2 regions of the Streptomyces saintjeani genome follow, and region 2 is predicted to be linked to the other one. Evidence: riboswitches for the same ligand, from Rfam matches in the RefSeq annotation. Region 2 holds a riboswitch; the other holds the start of a gene.
What was found. A riboswitch is a leader RNA that binds a small molecule or an ion and turns the genes downstream of it on or off. The one in region 2 is predicted to bind glycine.
Positions count from the first base shown of each region.

Region 1 (10,817 bases), 5.0 Mb from region 2:
AGGGAACTGCCGCAGGAGATCGAGGCGGCGCCCGCGCGCGAGGCCGACGAGCCGCCCGCCGGGCCCGAGGCGACCGGCCGTCAGCGCCTCGCGCAGGGGCTGTGGCCGCCCCGGGTGACGCGCGCTCAGCTGATCGTCGCCCTGCTGCTGTTCGGCCTCGGCTTCGGACTCGCCGTCCAGGTCGCCTCCAACAGTGACAGCGACAACGCGCTGCGCGGCGCACGCCAGGAGGACCTCGTACGGATCCTCGATGAACTGGACGACCGCAGCAGGCGTCTTGAGGACGAGAAGACCGGGCTCGACAAGCAGCGTCAGGAGCTGGAGAACAGCTCCGACCAGGCCGAGGAGGCCCGGAAGCAGACGATCGAGAAGGAGAGGCAACTCGGCATCCTCGCGGGCACGGTGGCGGCCCAGGGGCCGGGTATCACGATGACCATCGACGACACGAAGGGGACGGTCGAGGCGGACATGCTGCTCGACGCGATCCAGGAGCTGCGCGCGGCCGGGGCGGAGGCGATCCAGGTGAACGGCGTACGCGTCGTCGCCGGGACGTATTTCACGGACGGCGACAACGGAGTGAGCGTGGACGGGAACCAGATCCGCACTCCGTATCGTTTCCAGGTCATCGGCAAGCCCGAGGATCTGGAACCGGCGCTCAACATCCCGGGAGGTGTGGTGCAGACCCTGGAGAAGGAGCAGGCCACGGTCACCGTGGAGCGATCCGACAAGATCGTTGTGGACGCCTTGCGGGCGGCGAAGCAGCCTGACTACGCTCGGTCGTCGTCCCGGTGAACCGGGGGTGCATGCGGGCCGTCCGGCAGGGGCACGAGGTTGCGGGGGGTCGGCGCACCGATCGGGTGGTCGGTGGTGGAAACTGTCTGGTGGATACGGACGTTGTGAAGGTGTCCGGGTCGGCCGGTGTATTGAGTCAGGGTTCGTCCTGCCCCACGGGCGGGTCTGTTTCGGTCAAGGGGAATCGCCCGTGAAGTTGTTTGCGAAGTTGTTCGGCAAGAGCGCGCGAGGAGAGGGCGGCGAGAACGCCACCGCCCGCCATCGCGCACAGCCAGGCGACGAGGGTCAGCGTCCGCTGTTCCGCGATCAGGTGGCTGGGGGTGACATTCCCGGAGGTCAGGGCGCGGCGTCTGTTGACCCTGCGCAGTCCGGCGACATAGGTTTCGGACAACCGTCAGCCTCAAGTGCGGGTGGAGGGTTTTCCCCTATGTCGGCCCTGGTGTGTTCGAGGTGCGGTAACCGCAACGCGGAGAACAGTCGCTTCTGTTCCAACTGCGGCGCCCCGCTGCGTCCGGGTGTGACGCCCGAGCGCGCCTCGGAGACGACCTCCACCATCTCCATCTCCGGCCTTGAGGCGTACGACTCCGAGGTCACCGGCCAGACCGCGCTCCCGGCGCTGTCGCCCGAGGCGCAGGCCGCCGTCGAGGCGCTGCCGCTGGGCTCGGCCCTGCTGGTGGTCCGCCGGGGTCCCAACTCGGGCAGCCGCTTCCTGCTGGACGGCGACCTGACGACGGCCGGCCGTCACCCGCAGAGCGACATCTTCCTGGACGACGTGACGGTCTCGCGCCGCCACGTGGAGTTCCGGCGTGGCCCGGACGGCTCGTTCAAGGTCGCGGACGTCGGCAGTCTCAACGGCACCTACGTCAACCGCGAGCGGATCGACGAGGTCGCGCTGAACAACGGCGACGAGGTGCAGATCGGCAAGTACCGCCTGGTCTTCTACGCGAGCCAGCGCGGTTACTGACCCGCCCCGGACTCGTCCGGGGGTTCTCCCAGGGAAGGTCCATGCTGAGAACACCGAGGGGCGGTGCCGGAGACGGCACCGCCGCCACGGAGGCCGGGCCGATGAGCATCGGCGCCGTGCTGAACGTGCTGCGGGACGAATTCCCCGAAGTCACCGTCTCCAAGATCCGCTTCCTGGAGTCGGAAGGGCTCGTCGAGCCCGAGCGGACCCCCTCGGGGTACCGGAAGTTCAGTCCGCGGGACGTCGAGCGGCTCGCTCGCATCCTGCGGCTCCAGCGGGACCACTACCTGCCGCTCAAGGTCATCCGGGAGCACCTGGAGGCCCTGGAGCGCGGCGAGGCCGTCCCCCTGCCGACCGTGGGCAGGCAGCGGGACGGCGAACCCGTCCCCGACCCCGGTGACACCCCCACCGTCGCCCGCATCGGCCGCGCCGAGCTGCTGGCCGCCGCCGGCATCGACGAGCGGGAACTCGCCGAGTGGGAGTCCTACGGCCTCGTCGTCCCCCTGGAGGACGGCGTGTACGACGCCGAGACGGCCACCGTCGCCGCGCTCGTCGTGGAACTCGGGCGCTTCGGGATCGAGCCGCGACACCTTCGGGTGATGAAGGCGGCGGCGGATCGCGAGGCCGGGCTCGTCGACCAGGTCGTCGCCCCGCTGCGGCTGCACCGCAACCCCCAGACGCGGGCCCTCGCCCAGGCCCGTACGAAGGAACTCGCCTTGCTGACGGTCCGGCTGCACTCCGCGCTGGTGCAGACCGCCCTCGGGGTGCGGCTGCCCTGACACGGGCGTTCGCCCTGGGCGGATCGGCCGTCCGGTAGGGGCCCGACTACCCAAACGTCCCGGGCACGGCCTAGGGTTGCTGTGTGAACGAGCTCGATGTCGTAGGTGTCCGGGTCGAAATGCCCTCCAACCAACCGATCGTGCTCCTGCGCGAAGTGGGAGGCGACCGTTACCTCCCCATCTGGATCGGACCGGGGGAGGCGACCGCGATCGCCTTCGCCCAGCAGGGCATGGCCCCCGCCCGGCCCCTCACCCACGACCTGTTCAAGGACGTGCTGGAGGCCGTCGGCCAGGAGCTGACCGAAGTGCGCATCACGGACCTCAGGGAAGGCGTCTTCTACGCCGAGCTGGTCTTCGCCAGCGGTGTCGAGGTCAGCGCCCGCCCGTCCGACGCCATAGCGCTCGCCCTGCGCACCGGCACGCCGATCTACGGCAGCGACACGGTGCTCGACGACGCGGGCATCGCCATCCCGGACGAGCAGGAGGACGAGGTGGAGAAGTTCCGCGAGTTCCTCGACCAGATCTCGCCCGAGGACTTCGGCACCAGCAACCAGTGACCCGTCCGCCGGACACTCGTCGGTGACGATGGCGTCTCGGTTCGGCAATTGCCAGCGGCCAGTGAGAGCGTCCTACGGCATCGTCTCAGCGCATTCGGCTAGCCTTTCCCCGCGGTGGGGCGCGGGAAACCACTCCCAGGGTGATTATCACTCGGCGTGCCGAGTGTGGCGATCGTTGACGCACCCCTGGTGACTGCCTACCGTCGAGAAGGCAGGTCAAGGACGGAGGTCGGCGTGAGAAGCAGCGGCGACGGTACGGCTGGGGGTGCCCCCGGACGAGGGTTCGGGGGAAATGGCCCGTACCGGCTTCACGGCAGCGCGGCCGATCACGCTCCCCAGCGCCCGGCGGCCGTGCCGAGCAGCAGCAAGGGGGCGGCGGCGATGGCGTCCGAGGAGATCGGCTACCGAGGTCCGACGGCGTGTGCAGCCGCGGGCATCACCTACCGGCAACTGGACTACTGGGCACGCACCGGGCTCGTCGAGCCGAGCGTGCGGCCCGCCTACGGGTCGGGGACCCAGCGCCTCTACAGTTTTCGGGACGTCGTCGTCCTGAAGATCGTGAAGCGTTTCCTCGACACCGGCGTGTCCCTCCAGAACATCCGCGGCGCGGTGCTGCATCTGAGGGAACAGGGCTTCCGCGACCTGGAGCGCATGACCCTCATGAGCGACGGCGCGACTGTGTACGAGTGCACCTCGCCGGACGAGGTCCACGCGCTGCTCCAGGGCGGCCAGGGCGTCTTCGGGATCGCCGTCGGCGTGGTCTGGCGGGACGTGGAGGGCGCGCTGTCGCAGCTGCACGGCGAGCGGGTCGACACCGGCGAGACCCTGGTCGGGCACAACCCGGCGGACGAGCTGGCGCGGCGGCGGCACAAGGCGGTCTGACGGCGTTCTCGGGCGCGTGTTCGGGCCCGTTGTCAGTGGCGTGGTGCAGCATCGGAGATGTGAGAAACGCGCCGACGGTCCTGCACCTCGACATGGACGCCTTCTACGCCTCGGTGGAGCAGGCGGCCAAGCCGAGCCTGCGCGGGAAGGCGGTCGTCGTCGGCGGGCTCGGGCCGCGCGGGGTGGTGGCGACCGCGTCGTACGAGGCCCGGGTGTTCGGGGTGCACTCGGCGATGCCGATGGCGCAGGCGCGCAGGCTCGCGCCCAACGCGGCGTATCTCTTTCCGCGGTTCGGGGTCTACCGGGCGATCAGCGAGCAGGTGATGGGGCTGCTGCGGGAGCTGTCGCCGCTGGTGGAGCCGCTCAGCCTGGACGAGGCGTTCGTGGACCTGGAGGCCGAGGGGGCGGCCCGGGACAGCGCGTCGGCGCGGGAGACGGGGAGCAGGCTGCGGGCGGACATACGGGCCGTCACGGGCCTGACGGGGTCGGTGGGGCTCGCGGCGTCCAAGATGCTCGCGAAGATCGCCTCCGAGCGGGCCAAGCCGGACGGCCTGCTGCTGATCGAGCCGGGTACGGAACGCGCGCTGCTCGGGCCGATGCCGGTGCGGACACTGCCCGGGGTCGGCCCGGCCACCGGCGACCATCTGCGCCGGGCCGGGATCACCACGGTCGACGAGATCGCCGGGGCGGGCGAGGACGAACTCGTCCGGCTGCTCGGCAAGGCGCACGGTCAGGGGCTGTACGCGATGGCGCTCGCGCGCGACGACCGGCCCGTGGTCGCCGAGCGGGAGACCAAGTCGGTGTCCGTGGAGGACACGTACGACGTGGACATCCATGACCGGCTGCGGGTCGGGTTCGAGGTGCGGCGGCTCGCGGACCGGTGCGTGCACCGGCTGCGGGAGGCCCGGCTGTCGGGGCGGACGATCGTGCTGAAGGTGCGGCGGTACGACTTCTCGACGCTGACCCGGTCCGAGACGCTGCGCGGGCCCACCGACGATCCGGCGGTCGTGCGGGAGGCCGCGGCGCGGCTGCTGGAGTCCGTGGACACGACCGGCGGGGTGCGGCTGCTCGGGGTCGGGGTGTCGGGGCTCGCCGACTTCACGCAGGAGGACCTGTTCGCGCAGGCCGCGGAGGAGGTGCGGGACGAGGAGGAGGCGCCTCAGATGCCGGGGGAGGTGGTCGTGGAGGCGGTGCCCGTCGAGCATCGGTGGTGGCCGGGGCAGGATGTGCGGCACGCCGGGTTCGGGCAGGGGTGGGTGCAGGGGAGCGGGGTGGGGCGGGTGACCGTGCGGTTCGAGACGCCGGGGGATGCGGTGCCGGGGCGGGTGCGGACGTTCCGGGTCGACGATCCGGAGTTGGAGCAGGCGGAGGCGTTGCCGTTGGCGGCGGGGGGCGCCTGTGCGCAGGGGGTCTAGGGTGCTGCGGCTAGGCGGGCGGGTCGTCGCCGGCGATGGTGCCGAAGTCGCGGTCCTCCGGTGGGGTGGGGGCGACGGTGTCCATGCCGTAGTGGTGGTAGAGCTGGAGTTCCTGGGCGGGGGAGAGGTGGCGGCCCACGCCGAAGTCGGGGGCGTCCTTGATGAGGGCGCGGTCGTAGGGGACGTGCAGGGTGCCCTCGACGAGTTCGCTGGTCTCCAGGGGGACGAAGGCGTCGCGGGTGAACAGGCCCGTCCTTATGGCGGCCCACTCCGGGACGCCGGTCGCGTCGTCGAGGTAGACCTCGTCGATCGTGCCGATCTTCGCGCCGTGCCGGTCGTACGCCTTGCGGCCGATCAGGTTGCGCGGATCGATGTCGGTCTGCACGGGCCCTCCACTGGTCGCGGGGCGGCCGAAGCCGTCGTCGGTCGTCGTCACCGGAAAGTCGTCGTAAGGACTACGAAAGAGCACTTCGGGCCCGGTGGCCACTCGAAGGCTGGGGCGTTGACCTCGCTGGTAAGGTGAAAGTGGCTGTCGACCCTGTGCGGGAGAGTCCTCCGGATCGTGCGGAGGCGCCGAAGGAGCAACTCCTCCCCGGAATCTCTCAGGCTCACGTACCGCACGGGCGAGGTCACTCTGGAAAGCAGGGCGGATGTCGACGGCGTCCGCTCTCACCGACGGTGAAAGCCGGGCGCTCTCGGGCGGCCGGTGAAGCTCTCAGGTCGAGATGACAGAGGGGGAGGCCGTTCGGGCACCCCACAGCCGTGGTGCCACCGAAGGTCGTCTCGGCCAGGAGGCCCCCTCATGACCCCTCCCCGTACCCCGCTCAGCGCCCTGGAGCAGGGCGTTCCCTTCGAACAGCGCCATATCGGGCCCGACCGCGAGGCCCAGGCCAAGATGCTCGCGCAGGTCGGGTACGGCTCGCTGGACGAGCTGACCGCCGCCGCCGTACCGGACGCCATCAAGAACGTCGCCGCGCTGGACCTGCCGGGCGCGCGGAGCGAGGCGCAGGTGCTCGCCGAGCTGCGGGAGCTGGCCGGCCGCAACCAGGTGCTCGGGTCGATGATCGGGCTCGGGTACTACGGGACGTTCACGCCGCCCGTCATCCTGCGGAACGTGATGGAGAACCCCGCCTGGTACACCGCGTACACGCCGTACCAGCCGGAGATCTCCCAAGGACGCCTCGAAGCGCTCCTCAACTTCCAGACGATGGTGGCCGATCTGACCGGGCTGCCGACGTCCGGGGCCTCGCTGCTGGACGAGGGGACGGCCGCCGCCGAGGCGATGGCGCTGTCGCTGCGGATGGGGAAGAACAAGAAGGGCCTCTTCCTCGTCGACGCGGACGCGTTCCCGCAGACCGTCGCCGTGATCCGGACGCGGGCCGAGCCGACCGGCGTCGAGGTCGTCGTCGCCGACCTCAGCGACGGGATCCCGGCCGAGGTCGCCGGGCGGGAGATCAACGGGGTGTTGATCCAGTACCCCGGCGCCTCCGGCGTCGTACGGGACATCAAGCCGCTCGTCGAGCAGGCGCACGCGGTGGGTGCGCTCGTCACCGTCGCCGCCGATCTGCTGGCGTTGACCCTGCTGACCTCGCCCGGGGAGCTGGGGGCGGACATCGCCGTCGGGACCACGCAGCGGTTCGGGGTGCCGATGGGGTTCGGGGGGCCGCACGCCGGATACATGGCCGTGCACGAGAAGTTCGCGCGGAGCCTGCCCGGGCGGCTCGTCGGGGTGTCCGTCGACGCGGACGGCAACCGGGCGTACCGGCTGGCGCTCCAGACGCGCGAGCAGCACATCCGGCGGGAGAAGGCGACCAGCAACATCTGTACGGCGCAGGTGCTGCTCGCGGTCATGGCCGGGATGTACGCCGTGTACCACGGGCCCGACGGGCTGCGCCAGATCGCCTGGAAGACGCATCGGTACGCCACCGTCCTCGCCGAGGGGCTGCGGATCGGGGGCGTCGACGTCGTCCACCGGGCCTATTTCGACACGGTGCTGGCGCGGGTGCCCGGCGGTGCGGCTCAGGTCGTCGAGGCCGCTCGGGACGGTGGGGTGAACCTGCGGTTCGTCGACGAGGACCATGTGTCCATCGCCTGTGACGAGACCACCACGCGGGACCAGCTCGGCATCGTGTGGCAGGCGTTCGGGGTTTCCGGGGATGTGGACTCGTTCGACGCTTCGGCTCAGGAGGGGCTGGGCGACGAGGTGTTGCGGCGGGACGAGGTCCTGGCCCATCCCGTGTTCCACCAGCACCGGTCCGAGACCGCCATGCTGCGGTACCTGCGGCGGCTCGCCGATCGGGACTACGCGCTCGACCGGGGGATGATTCCGCTCGGGTCCTGCACGATGAAGCTCAACGCGACGACCGAGATGGAGCCGGTCACCTGGCCCGAGTTCGGGCAGCTGCATCCCTTCGCGCCGGTCGAGCAGGCCGGGGGATACCTCACGCTCATCCGCGAGCTGGAGGATCAGCTCGCCGAGGTCACCGGGTACGACAAGGTGTCCCTCCAGCCCAACGCCGGGTCGCAGGGGGAGTTGGCGGGGCTGCTCGCCGTACGGGCCTATCACCGGGCCAACGGGGATCTTCAGCGGACCGTGTGTCTCATTCCGTCGTCCGCCCATGGGACCAACGCGGCCAGTGCGGTGATGGCCGGGATGAAGGTCGTCGTCGTCAAGACCTCCGAGGACGGGGAGGTCGACGTCGAGGATCTGCGGGGGAAGATCGGGCAGTACCGGGACGAGCTCGCGGTGCTGATGATCACCTATCCGTCCACCCACGGGGTGTTCGAGGAACATGTCGGGGAGATCTGCGGGCTCGTCCATGAGGCCGGTGGGCAGGTCTATGTCGACGGGGCCAATCTGAACGCGCTCGTCGGGGTGGCCAAGCCCGGGCATTTCGGTGGGGACGTTTCCCATCTGAATCTGCACAAGACGTTCTGCATTCCTCACGGTGGGGGTGGGCCTGGCGTCGGGCCTGTGGCTGTGCGGGCTCATCTCGCGCCCTATCTGCCCAACCATCCCTTGCAGAGCGAGGCCGGGCCCGCTACCGGGGTGGGGCCTGTTTCCGCCGCGCCCTGGGGGTCTGCCGGGATTCTTCCCATCTCCTGGGCCTATGTGCGGCTCATGGGCGGGGAAGGGCTGAAGCGGGCCACTCAGGTCGCCGTGCTGTCCGCGAACTACATCGCCAAGCGGCTTGAGCCTCACTATCCCGTGCTCTACACCGGGCCCGGGGGGCTGGTCGCCCACGAGTGCATCATCGATCTGCGGCCCCTGGCCAAGGCGACCGGGGTGAGCGTCGATGATGTCGCCAAGCGGCTCATCGACTACGGGTTCCATGCGCCGACCATGTCGTTCCCCGTTGCCGGGACGCTGATGATCGAGCCCACCGAGTCCGAGGATCTGGCCGAGCTGGATCGGTTCTGTGCGGCGATGATCGCCATTCGGGGGGAGATCGAGAAGGTGGGGGCCGGGGAGTGGGGGGCGGATGACAATCCGCTTCGGAACGCTCCGCATACCGCTGCCGCGTTGAGCGGGGAGTGGGATCACTCCTATACGCGGGAAGAGGCCGTGTTCCCCGGTGAGGGGGCTGTCTCCGAGAAGTACTGGCCTCCTGTTCGGCGGATCGATCAGGCGTACGGGGACCGGAATCTGGTGTGTTCCTGCCCTCCGCTCGAGGCTTACCAGTAGGGGTCTTTCTACGCCGGGTACGCGTGTGTCTGGGCCGCCTTCAAGGAGGCCCAGATGTCCGTGCCCGGGTGGAGGTTCAGGTCTGCTGCCGCCGCTGTGGTGAGGTCCGCCGTCAAGGGGAGATCGCCTTTCAGGTCGGCTCGGATCTGGTCGCCGTGGGATTCCAGGCCCGCGACCTGGCAGTGCCAGAGGTTGCGGGCGCTGGTGTTTTCCGGGCGGGTTCGGTGGAGGGTTACCGCTGAGGGCGGGAACGCAACGCACGCCGGGCCCGTCAGGTGTTCCGACGTGGTGATCTGTTGGCCTGTCGGGAGGGTTACGGTTGTTCCTTTCGCCGTGCCCTTGTACAGGTTCAGGCCTACCAGTTGCGCTATGTAGTCCGTGCGGGGGTGGCGGGCTATGTCCGCGGGGGTGCCCTCCTGGACTATCGTTCCCTGTTCTATGACCACCAGGCGGTCTGCCAGGACCATCGCGTCCAGGGGGTCGTGGGTGACGATGACCGCTACCGCTTCGAAGTCCGCGAGGTGGTGGCGGAGTTGGGCTCTCACCTCCAGGCGGGTTCTCGCGTCCAGCGCCGCTAGGGGTTCGTCCAGGAGCAGTAGGCGGGGGTTTGTCGCCAATGCCCTTGCGAGTGCTACTCGTTGGGCCTGGCCGCCGGAGAGGTTTCGGGGTTTTGTGGTGGCGTGGTTTGTCAGGCCCATGCGGGTCAGCCACTCTTTTGCTTGGGTTCGGGATTCGGATTTTGTGGCGCCCTGGCATCTGGGGCCGAATGCGATGTTGTCCAGGGCCGTCAGGTGGGGGAAGAGGAGGTAGTCCTGGAAGACGACGCCTACCGGGCGGGATTCGGGGGGTGTGTTCTCCAGGGGGTGGCCGTCCAGGTGGAGGTGGCCGGAGGTCAGGGGGAGCAGGCCGGCCATGGCTCTGAGGGCGGTGGTTTTTCCGGCGCCGTTGGGGCCCAGGAGGGCGAGGACTTCGCCGGGGGTGGCTTTTAGGGTGATGTTCAGGTGGAAGGTTGGGGGGTGGGTTACTACTAGGTGGGTGTGTAGGCCTTGGTGAGTGGTCAATGGGGGTCCTGGGTTTGGTTTCCCGCCCGCCCACCCGTGCGGGTTTGATTTTTGGGTGCGGGTGGTTCTTGTGGGGGTGTTGCGCCGTTGGCGGCTGGGGGTGCGTGGGTGGTTCGGGGGGTGTGGGGGTGGGGTGCTGATGGGTGCCGGGTGCGGGTTGTCTGTGGCTGGGCGCGCAGTTCCCCGCGCCCCTTAGGTGGGGGTGGGTTGCGGTTTGATGCCGGGTGCGGGGTGTTTGTGGCTGGGTGCGGCCACGCGGCGGTAGCCGCATATCGGATACAGCCCCGCGCCCCTGAGGTGGGTGGGGGTGCTGGTGGGTGCTGGGTGGGGGCAGTGTGGCTCTGTGGTGGTGGGCGTGTGTTTGTGGCGTTTTGCGGTCAGGTTGTTGTCAGCCAGTTTTCTCTTAGGGCTGCCAAGACTGCTATGGAGACCGTTAGGAGGACCAGACTCAGTGCCATTGCTGATTCTGGGGTGCTTTGTAGGGCCAAGTAGACCGACAGTGGCATTGTCTGGGTTTTGCCTGGGAAGTTTCCTGCGAAAGTTATTGTTGCGCCGAATTCTCCCAAGGCTCTTGCCCAGGCCAGGACTGCTCCTGCTGCTATGCCGGGGGATATCAGCGGGAGCGTTATTCTGCGGAATGCTGTGAAGCGCGTTGCTCCCAAGGTTGCCGCCGCTTCTTCGT
Region 1 is NZ_CP189624.1:1,620,951-1,631,767, reverse strand. Features, by position in the region: gene ACQCO7_RS07190 (DUF881 domain-containing protein) at 1-792, shown strand, start outside; gene ACQCO7_RS07185 (FHA domain-containing protein) at 875-1,756, shown strand; gene ftsR (transcriptional regulator FtsR) at 1,798-2,535, shown strand; gene ACQCO7_RS07175 (bifunctional nuclease family protein) at 2,619-3,092, shown strand; gene ACQCO7_RS07170 (MerR family transcriptional regulator) at 3,327-3,974, shown strand; gene ACQCO7_RS07165 (DNA polymerase IV) at 4,034-5,389, shown strand; gene ACQCO7_RS07160 (PRC-barrel domain-containing protein) at 5,400-5,774, opposite strand; glycine riboswitch at 5,923-6,017, shown strand; glycine riboswitch at 6,018-6,131, shown strand; gene gcvP (aminomethyl-transferring glycine dehydrogenase) at 6,192-9,074, shown strand; gene ACQCO7_RS07150 (ABC transporter ATP-binding protein) at 9,083-10,135, opposite strand; gene modB (molybdate ABC transporter permease subunit) at 10,513-10,817, opposite strand, start outside.
Region 1: it holds a riboswitch for glycine, as region 2 does, so the genes downstream of both, gcvP (aminomethyl-transferring glycine dehydrogenase) here and gcvT (glycine cleavage system aminomethyltransferase GcvT) in region 2, are expected to answer to the same signal.

Region 2 (10,817 bases):
TCGTGGGCGATGATGACGTACGTCAGGCCCAGTTCCGACTGGAGGTCGTCCAGGAGGTTGACCACCTGGGCCTGGATCGAGACGTCCAGGGCCGAGACCGGTTCGTCCGCCACGACCAGCTTCGGGTTCAGGGCCAACGCGCGGGCGATGCCGATGCGCTGGCGCTGGCCGCCCGAGAATTCGTGCGGGTAGCGGTTGTAGTGCTCGGGGTTGAGGCCGACCACCGACAGCAGACGCTGGACCTCCGCCTTGACGCCGCCCTCCGGGGTCACCCCCTGGAGCTTGAACGGCGCGCTGACGATCGTACCGATCGTGTGGCGGGGGTTCAGCGACGAGTAAGGGTCCTGGAAGATCATCTGGACGTCGCGGCGCATCGGGCGCATCCCCGCGGCGCTGAGGTGCGTGATGTCCTTGCCCTCGAACTCGACGCTGCCGCCGGTGGGTTCGAGGAGCCGCGTGATGAGGCGGCCCATCGTGGACTTGCCGCACCCGGACTCGCCGACGACACCGAGCGTCTCGCCCTTGCGGACCTCGAAGTCGATGCCGTCGACGGCGCGGACGGCACCGGACTGGCGCTGGAGGAGGCCCTTGCGGATCGGGAAGTGCTTCTGGAGGCCGGAGACCTTCAGCAGGATCTCGGCCTCAGCGGCCTTCGCCTCGGTTGTGCTCACATTCGCCTCGCTGGGTCCATGCCGGTCCTCCAGGCTGGCCTGTTTTTCTGCCGGGGGTCCGGGGGTCGTCCCCCGGGAAGGCACAGCATCGCTCACAGCTTCGGCGCAATCTCTTCGTTCCAGATCCGCTCCCGCTGTTCCTGCCCGAGATGGCAGGCGGCCCAGTGGCCGGTGCCGACCTCGGTGAGGTCGGGGCGGACCGTGCGGGTGACGTTGTCCTTGGGGAGGTCCGCGTACGGGCAGCGCGGGTTGAAGGCGCAGCCGGACGGGATGTTGATGAGCGAGGGCGGGGCGCCCTTGATCGGGATGAGCCGGTCCGTGTCGTCGCGGTCGAGGCGCGGCATCGAGCCCAGCAGGCCCCAGGTGTACGGGTGCCGGGGTTCCGCGAACACGTCCTCGGCCGACCCGCGTTCGACGCAGCGACCGCCGTACATGACGAGCAGGTCGTCGGCCATCTCCGCGACGACGCCCAGGTCGTGCGTGATCATGATGACCGCGGAGCCGAACTCCTTCTGGAGGTCGCGGATCAGGTCGAGGATCTGCGCCTGGACGGTCACGTCGAGCGCGGTGGTCGGCTCGTCGGCGATGAGCAGCTCGGGGTTGTTGACGAGCGCCATGGCGATCATCGCGCGCTGGCGCATACCGCCGGAGAACTCGTGGGGATAGCCGTCCACGCGCTGGTCCGGCTCGGGGATGCCGACCCGGTCGAGCATCTCGACGGCGCGCTTGCGGGCTTCCTTCTTGGTGACCTCGTTGTGGACCCGGTACGCCTCCACGATCTGCTGCCCGATCGTGTAGTACGGGTGCATCGCGGACAGCGGGTCCTGGAAGATCATCGCCATCTTCCGGCCGCGCAGCCGGCGTACCTCGTCGTTGTGGGCGCCGATCAGCTCCTGCCCGTCCAGCCACACTTCACCGCTGACGCGGGCGTTGCGGGCGGAGCGGTGCAGGCCCATGAGACCCAGCGAGGTGACGGACTTGCCGGAGCCGGACTCGCCGACGATGCCGAGGGTGCGTCCGCGCCGTACGTCGAAGCTGACACCGTCGACGGACTTGACGAGGCCGTCGTCCGTGTTGAAGTGGATCTTCAGATCGCGGACGGAGAGGAACGTGTCGTCGGGGGCGTCGGCGACCGGCTCGCCCGGGGCCGCTTTGTCGAGCTTGCTCACGAGTACCTCACCCGGGGGTCGATGGCTGCGTACACCAGGTCGACGACGAGGTTGCAGAAGACGATGAAGAACGCGGCGACCAGGGTGACGCCCATGACGATGGGCAGGTCGTTGTCCCGGATCGACTGGACCGAGTAGGCGCCGATGCCCTGGAGGGAGAAGACGGTCTCGGTGAGGACGGCCGTACCGACCAGCGTGCCGAAGTCCATGCCGAAGATGGTGACGATCGGGGTGAGCGCGGCGCGCAGGCCGTGCCGGGTGACGACCGTCGTCTCCTTCAGGCCCTTGGCGCGGGCCGTGCGGATGTAGTCCTCGCCCATGGTCTCCAGCATCCCCGCCCGGGTGAGGCGGGCATAGAGCGCGGAGAACAGGAACGCGAGGCTGATCCAGGGCAGCAGGAGGTGCCAGGCCCATTCCGCCGGGTTCTGCGTGAACGGGATGTAGTCGATGGAGTCCCAGATGGGGATCTCGTACACGAACAGGGCGCTGAGGACCTGGCCGGTGAAGAAGATCGGGAGGGAGACGCCGGCGAGCGCGATGAACATGGAGACGCGGTCGACGGGGCTGCCCTTGCGCAGCGCGGAGATGACGCCGGTGGTGACACCGAAGATCAGCCAGATCACGGCCGCGCCGACGGCGAGCGAGAAGGAGACCGGGATGCGCTCGGTGAGCTGCGGCCAGACCTCGACGTGGCTCTTGAAGGAGTAGCCGAAGCAGGGCGCGTCGCAGTGGGTGGCGTCCGGGCCGAACTTGTAGTCGGCGCCGACGAACAGCGCCTTGATGAAGTGCCAGTACTGGGTGTAGATGGGCTGGTCGAAGCCCAGGTTCTTCTTGATCGCGAGCACGGAGTCGGGGTTGGCGTCCTTGCCGACGTACTGCGTGGCGAGCTGGTCGGCGGTCTGGCCGCCGAGCCGAGGTACCAGGAAGAAGATCGCGAAGGTGACTGCGCTGACCACCAGCAGCAGTACCAGGGCGCCGAATACGCGCCGGATGATGTACGCAGCCACAGCTGTCCGGCTCCGGGCGGCGGGGTCGGAGCGTGTCCGTCCCCGCCACCCGGAACCTTCACCTGCCTTTCGAGAAGATTCCGGCCTGCTCTGGGGCTTCTACTTGGAGGAGCTCATCAGCAGGTAGTCGTACATGCCCAGGTACGCCTGAGTGACCGTGACGTTGGTCGCGGACGCAGGCCGGAAGAGCAAGTTCTTGCGGTAGAGGGTCGGGACGACCGTGGCGGTGTCCATGACCATCTTGTCGATGTCGCCCCAGCCCTTGGTGCGGGCGGTGGCGTCGGTGTTGGCGATCGTGGCGGCGAGGGCCGCGTTGATCTTCGGGTCGTTCAGCTCCATCAGGTTGTTGCCGCCCGAGGGCTTGATGGCGGAGCCGTTGACGATCTGGTCCAGGAAGCCGAAGCCGGTCGGCCAGTCGGCACCCCACGCCATGGACAGCATGCCGAGCTTCTGCTGGTGCACGTAGGACGGGACACCGGCGAAGTTCGAGAAGTACTTGCCGGCCGGGAACTGCCGGATCTCGACGTTGATGCCGTACTTCTTCAGCGACGCCTGGACGGCCGTGGCCTGCGCGATCTCGGCGGGACGGTCGGAGCGGGCGGTCAGGATCGTGCTGAAGCCGTTCGGCTTGCCGCACGCGGTCAGGAATTCCTTGACCTTGGCCGCGTCGCCCTTGTTGCCGGCCGACGGGTAGGTGTCGAACTTGGTGTAGCCGTTGACCGACGGCGGCAGCAGCGTGGTGGCGATGTCACCCTTCGGCGAACCGCCGGCCGCGTCCAGGATGGACTGCTTGTCGACGCCGTACTGCACGGCCTTGCGGCAGTTGATGTTGTTGAACGGCTCGACGTTCTGGTTCAGCGCGATGTACTGCGTGGCACCGGCGTACGAGCTGTCCGTCTGGTTGGCCTTCTTGCCGGTCAGCACCTTCGGCTGGGTCGCGGCCTGGACACCGGCACCGGCGGCGTCGACGGTGACCCGGTCGGAGATCAGGTCGTTGTCGATCGTGACCGGGTTGACCTTGAACTTGATCGTGATCTTGTCCGGCAGGGCCTTGCGGATCGGGTCCGTCTTGGCGTCCCACTGCGGGTTCCGCACGAGGGTGGCGCTGCGGCCCTCCTCGTAGGACTGGAACTGGTAGGGGCCCGAGGAGACCATGTGCTGGACGTACTTGGCGCCGTCGTCCTTCGCGGCCGGCACGGGGGCCGTCTGCGAGAAGGTCGCCAGGTAGTCGAAGTCCGCGAACGGCTGCTTCAGCTTGAACACGATGGTCTGCGCGTCCGGCGTCTCGATGGACGCGAGGCCGTTCGGGTTCTTGTCCTTGTAGGGACCCGTGTACTTGTCGCCGCCGAGCAGGTACGACTTGAAGTACGTCGGACCGTTGGACAGCACCTCGGGCGCGAAGTTGGAGCGCTCGATGGCGTACTTGACGTCCTTGGACGTGACCGGGGTCCCGTCCTGGAACTTGACGCCGGTGCGCAGCTTGTACGTCCACGTCTTGGCGTCGGCGCTGGGCGTGCCCAGCGACTCGGCGAGGTCGGGGACGACGGTCAGGCCGTCCTTGCCGGCGGCCGGCTTGAACGTGGTGAGCGTACGGCCGTACAGGCGCGAGAAGTTCTGCACCCAGCCGTAGTAGGTGTTGCCCGGGTCCAGGGAGTCCGCCACGTCCGAGTGCTCGAAGCTGAGGGTGCCCCCCTTCTTGTTCGAGACGTTGACGACCGACGTCAGAGCCTCGTCCTTCTTCCCCTTGGCGGAGCCGCCACCGCTGTCGCTGTCTCCGCCACAGGCGGAAGCGCCCAGCGAGATCGCCAGGACCGACGCGATCGCGGCGGTCACTCTTCTGGTCTTCACCGAGGAAAGCCCCCTCTGTCGATGTAAATCACTGTGGGATCACTTGCTGCGAGGGTCGAGTGCGTCGCGCAGCCCGTCACCCAGCAGGTTGAACGCCAGGACGGTGATGAAGATCGCCAGTCCGGGCACGAACATGTACTGCGGATCAGCTGTGTAGAGATCCACGGCGTTGCTGAGCATTCCGCCCCAGGACGCCTGCGGCGGGGCGATACCGACCCCGAGGAAGCTCAGGCTGGCCTCGAAGAGGATGTTCGTCGGGATGATCAGCGTCGAGTAGACGAGGATCGGCGCGACGAGGTTCGGGAGGAGTTCGCGGAACAGGACGTACGGTCCGCGTGCGCCGAGGCTGTGCGCGGCTTCGACGAACTCCCGTTTGCGCAGGGTCATCGTCTGGGCGCGCACGATACGGCCGATGTACGGCCAGCTGAAGAAGCCGATCACGAAGATCAGTACGCAGATCCGCAGCGGGAGCCCGTTCAGGCCGAAGAAGCCGTCCTGGACGGAGGCCGAGATGGCGATGGCGAAGAGCAGCAGCGGGAAGGCGAGGAAGGTGTCCATCAGCCGGCTGATGATCGAGTCGACCCAGCCGCCGTAGTAGCCGGCGACGACCCCGAGGACCGTGCCGATGACCACCGACAGCAGGGTGGCGCCGCCCGCGACGAGCAGGGAGACCCAGGACCCGTCGATGATGCGGGCGAGCATGTCGCGGCCGTACTGCGGGTCGACGCCGAGCGGGTGGTCCCAGCTCATGCCGCCCCAGCCGCCGATGGGCGCCTGCATCGCCGGGTCGATGAGGTCCTGGTGGAACTCGTTCGGGTCGAGGCCGAAGACGGACTCGATGGGCTTGGCGAGGATCGCCATGAGGACGAGCAGGACGACGACGATGCCGCCGGCCACAGCCAGCTTGTCGCGCTTGAACCGGGTCCAGGCGATCTGGGTGAGTGAACGCCCTTCGATCTGGCTCTGGCTGGCCCCGGCGAGCACGGCCTCCGGCTGTGCTCCTGCCTCCGACCCGGTGGTCTCGATCGGTGCGGTCACAGTGCACTGACCCTTCCCGCCGGTGGTGACCGGCCTTACTCGCGTCTTATGGGAGGCGAGTCTTCAACGCGCTCGTGATCACGCGCCAGATGCGGCGCCGAAAGTATGCACAACCGTGATGCCGACCGTTGGCTTCCGTTATCCGAACAGTGGGTAACGGCCCTCGGACGAGGGCAAGTCGGTAATTCAGGGCACAGTAGCGTGTACCGGTTCGCTCTACGCGCGGAGATGAACACGGGTCGGTGTAACGAGCGGGTTTCCTGAGATGACGGAGCGTCAGGACGTACTCGTGGGTAGGAAGTGGCGCGTGGGGCGGATCAGTACGCGCCGGGGGTCGCCGGGTAGCCGTAACCGGCCGCCGGGGACTGCTGCGCCGGGGCGTGCGCCTCGCGGTCGTAGAACGGGCGGGCGTTGGCCCGCATCCACATGACGACCGGGTCGTACTCGTCGGTCATCGCGACCGTCGACACGGACAGGCCGTCGGGGACGGCGCCGATCGACTGCTGCATCATCGCGCGCACCGCGTCGACGGACTGCGGGGACGCGTCGTACACGTCCAGGCCGATCGACAGGTACGGCTGGCCCAGGGCCGGCTGGACCCAGGCGCGGCGCAGCGCCCTGATCGCGGGGGTGCGGTGGGCGTTCTGGCCGAGGAGGGCGTAGAAGTGCGGGATCTCCACCGCCGGGTCCGACAGGCGCAGCGGGCCGGGGGGCTGGCGGTCCAGGCCCGTCGCGATGCGGCGCAGGTCCGGCCAGGGGACGCCGACGCCGCCGCCCGGCGCGTGCGGGTTCAGCCACAGGCCGTGGCGGTCCGGGTACAGGGTGCGGGCCGCGTCGAGGCCGTCCACCACCTCGTACGAACGGTTCCAGCCGCTCGCGGACAGCTCCTGGGCGGACGTCACGCAGGGCGCGTACCCGTGGCCGTCCACCTCCATCGAGCCGTACTGGGCGTCCGGGGAGCCGGACTGGCCGTGCCACAGCAGCATCCAGACCTGGCCGGTGGTGGGGGTCGAGAGCGCGCGCAGGAGTGCCTCGTAGGCGTCGTAGCGGCCAGGCGTGACCTGGCGCAGCATGTGCTCGACCTGGCCGGCCGCAGCGGTGCCGCTCACGCTCACGTCTTTACCGACCCTTCGTAAAAATTGCCCCGTGTATGCCTGTTGCCCTGCGTCGGGGTCAAGCTTAAGCGCCCACGGGGGGTTCGCCGGTTGGGTGGACGACGGGTAGCGGACGGGTTTCTACCCGGTGCGGGAGTAGAACGGCCGGACGTTCGTCCTCAGCCACTCCCCCACCGGGTCCTGTGCCGCGTCCAGGAGGATCAGGTTGACTCCCCACGGGACCGGGACCCGGCCCAGCGCCCTGCCGAGCGCGTCCAGCGGGCGTTCGCCGAACTCGCCTTCCCAGTGGGTGAGTTCGACTCCTACGAACATCACCGGTTCCGAGGTCTCTATCGCCGCGAGGCAGCGGCGGGCCGTGAGGACCACTCCCGTCGCCTCGAACTCCCTGGACGCCTCCGTGAGGAAGTCCATCGGGTCGTCCTGCCAGTCCGGCTCGAAGAGGCGGACGCGGGCGCCGGAGGCCGTGCCGTGCAGGGGGGGGCGGTCCGCTCGGCAGAGGTCCGCCACCGCCTGCGGGGGGAGGGGGACGCCTACGACGCCGTCGGGGTTGAGGGCGATGCCGACCTGCGGGGGGAGGCCCTTCGCGAACTCGACCGCCGGGGCGATCGTGTACGCCATGTGGGAGCCGGTGACCTGGCGGAACTGTTCCTCGGAGGTGAAGACGGGGACGTACACCTGGCCTGCGACGTCGATCGTGGGGAGGTCGAGGGGGCCGCTGCGGGGGCCGCCGCCGTTGGGGAGCGGGATCCAGACGAAGCTGCGCGCGAGGACCTCGATTATTCGGCCGCCCGCTGACGGCACGCCCAGGGAGGCGGAGAGCACCTCCTCCAGCTCGTTCCCCGGCCAGCCGCCGTGGGAGTGGGGGTGTGCGGGGGCCGGGAAGTCGGTCGGGAAGTCCATCGCTGTATACCGCCTGCTGAAAACCGCTGTCGAAGAGGCAAAGCTTAAGGGGGCGCCGGGCAGGGCGGGTTCAGCCCCGGGTGAACGCGATCCTGCGCAGGACGTCGGCGGCCGGTCGGTCCAGGAGTATCGCCGCCTCGCAGCCGTCCGGCAGGTTCCCCTTCTCCACCGACCTGATCAGGCGGGACGCGGCGTGCCGGTGGCGCAGGAACGCGTACCGGGAGACGCCCCGGCCCCGCTCGCGCTGGCCCTCCAGGGCCGTGTCCGGGGTGACGTCCAGGAGGAGGAGGTGCAGGGTGCCGCCCCGGCGGCGGGACGCGCGGGCGAGCCAGTTCCGTACCCAGGACTGGGTGCCGCAGTCGTGGACGACGACGCCCTTGCCGGAGCGCAGGGCGCGCCACAGGCCCGCGTAGTGCGCGAGGCGGACGAGGGGGCGGTAGACGGCGTACGGCAGCCAGGCGGGCGTCCGCGCGTCCCAGCGGTCTCTCGTGTCCTGGGAGTCGATGCCGGTGCCGTGGACCGTGCGGCGCATCAGCGTGGACTTGCCGCTGCCGGGCAGGCCGGTGACGACGACGAGGTCGCGGGGGCCGAAGAGGAGGGCGTGCGGGCTGTGTCCTTCGCGGTCGCGCAGGTCGCGGACGACCGGCGCGGGGTGCCCGGCGCGGCTCTCCCTCGCGGGCGCCGCGGGCTGTGCGGGCAGCGCCGTCGCGTACGCCGTTGTCCTGTTCACCGTAGATCGTCCTCCCCTTGGAGCAGTCCCGTCAGTTACGGGTCTCCCCATAGACAGTAAAGAGAAGGTAATGGAATCTGTCTCGTGATTTGGTGCGCTTCCTGACACAGCCCCGTTACAGATCCGGCCTGCCGCGCGGCGGGGCCGGCGTGCGATGATGGCCGCGCCAACTGCATACCGGCCGTTCGAATCCGCGCGGGAGAGTCCCCGGCTTTTGTGTCGCCGGGGCGCCGAAGGAGCAAGTCCCTCCCTTGAATCTCTCAGGCACCGTTACCGCGTGGGCGAGGCACATCTGAAAAGCGGGCCGCCCCGGTGGTCCCACCCAAGGTGCAAGCCGTGTTCCCGCGAGGGTCACGGCGAACCTCTCAGGTTCCGATGACAGATGGGGAGGACCTTCCCGTATCCGTACGGGAAGCCCTTGCCCACCCCGTCACACCTGGGAGACGAACGCCCGATGACCAGCAGTTCCGCCGTACCCCGGCGTACCGCGCTCGATGCCCTGCACCGCTCGCTCGGCGCGACCATGACCGACTTCGCGGGCTGGGACATGCCGCTGCGCTACGGCTCGGAGCGCGAGGAGCACACCGCCGTCCGTACCCGCGCGGGGCTCTTCGACCTCTCGCACATGGGCGAGATCACCGTCACCGGGCCCGAGGCCGCGGCGCTGCTGAACTACGCGCTGGTCGGCGACCTCGCGGCGGTCAAGGTGGGCCGGGCCCGCTACACGATGATCTGCCGGGCCGACGGCGGCATCCTGGACGACCTGATCGTCTACCGGCTCGCCGAGACCGAGTTCATGGTCGTCGCGAACGCGTCGAACGCGCAGGTCGTGCTGGACGCGCTGACCGAGCGGGCCGCCGGGTTCGACGCGCTCGTGCGCGACGACCGGGACGCGTATGCGCTGATCGCCGTGCAGGGGCCGGAGGCTTCCGCGGTTCTGGGCGCACTCACCGACGCCGATCTCGCCGGGCTGAAGTACTACGCCGGGCTGCCGGGGACGGTCGCCGGGGTGCCGGCGCTGATCGCGCGGACCGGGTACACCGGTGAGGACGGGTTCGAGCTGTTCGTGGCGCCCTCCGACGCGGTGGCGCTGTGGGAGGCGCTGGCCGCCCGGGGTCCCGTCCCCTGCGGCCTCTCCTGCCGGGACACGCTGCGGCTCGAAGCGGGCATGCCGCTGTACGGGCATGAGCTGTCGACGGCCCTGACGCCCTTCGACGCCGGGCTCGGGCGGGTCGTGAAGTTCGGCAAGGACGGGGACTTCGTGGGGCGCGAGGCCCTCACCGAAGCCGCCGCGCTCGCCGAGCGCAAGCCGCCCCGGGTGCTGGTCGGGCTGGTCGCCGCCGGGCGGCGCGTGCCGCGTGCCGGGTACGACGTCGTCGCGGGCGGCGCCGTCATCGGCGAGGTGACCTCCGGCGCCCCCTCCCCCACGCTGGGCAGGCCGATCGCGATGGCGTACGTCGACGCGGCGCACGCGGCGCCGGGGACGGACGGGGTCGGCGTCGACATCCGGGGGAGCCACGAGGCGTACGAGGTCGTGGCTCTGCCGTTCTACCAGCGCCAGAAGTAGCTCTTCCGCAGTCCCCCATTCACCAGCACTCCCCCGCGTACAGGAGAATTCAGGCCATGAGCAACCCCCAGAACCTGCGCTACAGCAAGGAACACGAGTGGATCTCGCCCGCCGAGGACGGCGTGGCGACGGTCGGGATCACCGAGCACGCGGCGAACGCCCTCGGTGACGTCGTCTTCGTCGAGCTGCCGGCGGTCGGCGCCGCCGTGACCGCGGGCGAGTCCTGCGGCGAGCTGGAGTCGACCAAGTCGGTGAGCGAGCTGTACGCGCCGGTGGACGGTGAGATCACCGAGGTCAACCCGAACGTCTCGGAGGACCCGTCGCTGGTCAACTCCGAGCCGTTCACGGGGGGTTGGCTCTTCAAGGTGCGCGTCGCCGGTGAGCCGGACGACCTGCTGTCCGCCGACGAGTACACCGCCTACACCGCCGGCTGAGGAGTCGTACCCATGTCTGTCCTGAACACGTCCCTGCACGAGCTGGACCCGGAGATCGCCGCCGCCGTCGACGCGGAGCTCGGCCGGCAGCAGTCGACGCTGGAGATGATCGCCTCGGAGAACTTCGCTCCGCTGGCCGTCATGGAGGCGCAGGGGTCCGTCCTGACCAACAAGTACGCCGAGGGGTATCCGGGGCGGCGCTACTACGGCGGGTGCGAGCACGTCGACGTCGCCGAGCAGATCGCCATCGACCGGGTGAAGGAGCTGTTCGGGGCTCAGTGCGCGAACGTCCAGCCGCACTCGGGGGCTTCCGCGAACCAGGCGGCGCTCTTCGCGCT
Region 2 is NZ_CP189624.1:6,645,692-6,656,508, reverse strand. Features, by position in the region: gene ACQCO7_RS30405 (ABC transporter ATP-binding protein) at 1-671, opposite strand, end outside; gene ACQCO7_RS30400 (ABC transporter ATP-binding protein) at 764-1,840, opposite strand; gene ACQCO7_RS30395 (ABC transporter permease) at 1,837-2,847, opposite strand; gene ACQCO7_RS30390 (ABC transporter substrate-binding protein) at 2,947-4,695, opposite strand; gene ACQCO7_RS30385 (ABC transporter permease) at 4,735-5,733, opposite strand; gene ACQCO7_RS30380 (enhanced serine sensitivity protein SseB C-terminal domain-containing protein) at 6,051-6,848, opposite strand; gene ACQCO7_RS30375 (enhanced serine sensitivity protein SseB) at 6,969-7,748, opposite strand; gene ACQCO7_RS30370 (AAA family ATPase) at 7,819-8,478, opposite strand; glycine riboswitch at 8,665-8,764, shown strand; glycine riboswitch at 8,765-8,870, shown strand; gene gcvT (glycine cleavage system aminomethyltransferase GcvT) at 8,933-10,045, shown strand; gene gcvH (glycine cleavage system protein GcvH) at 10,102-10,479, shown strand; gene glyA (serine hydroxymethyltransferase) at 10,492-10,817, shown strand, end outside.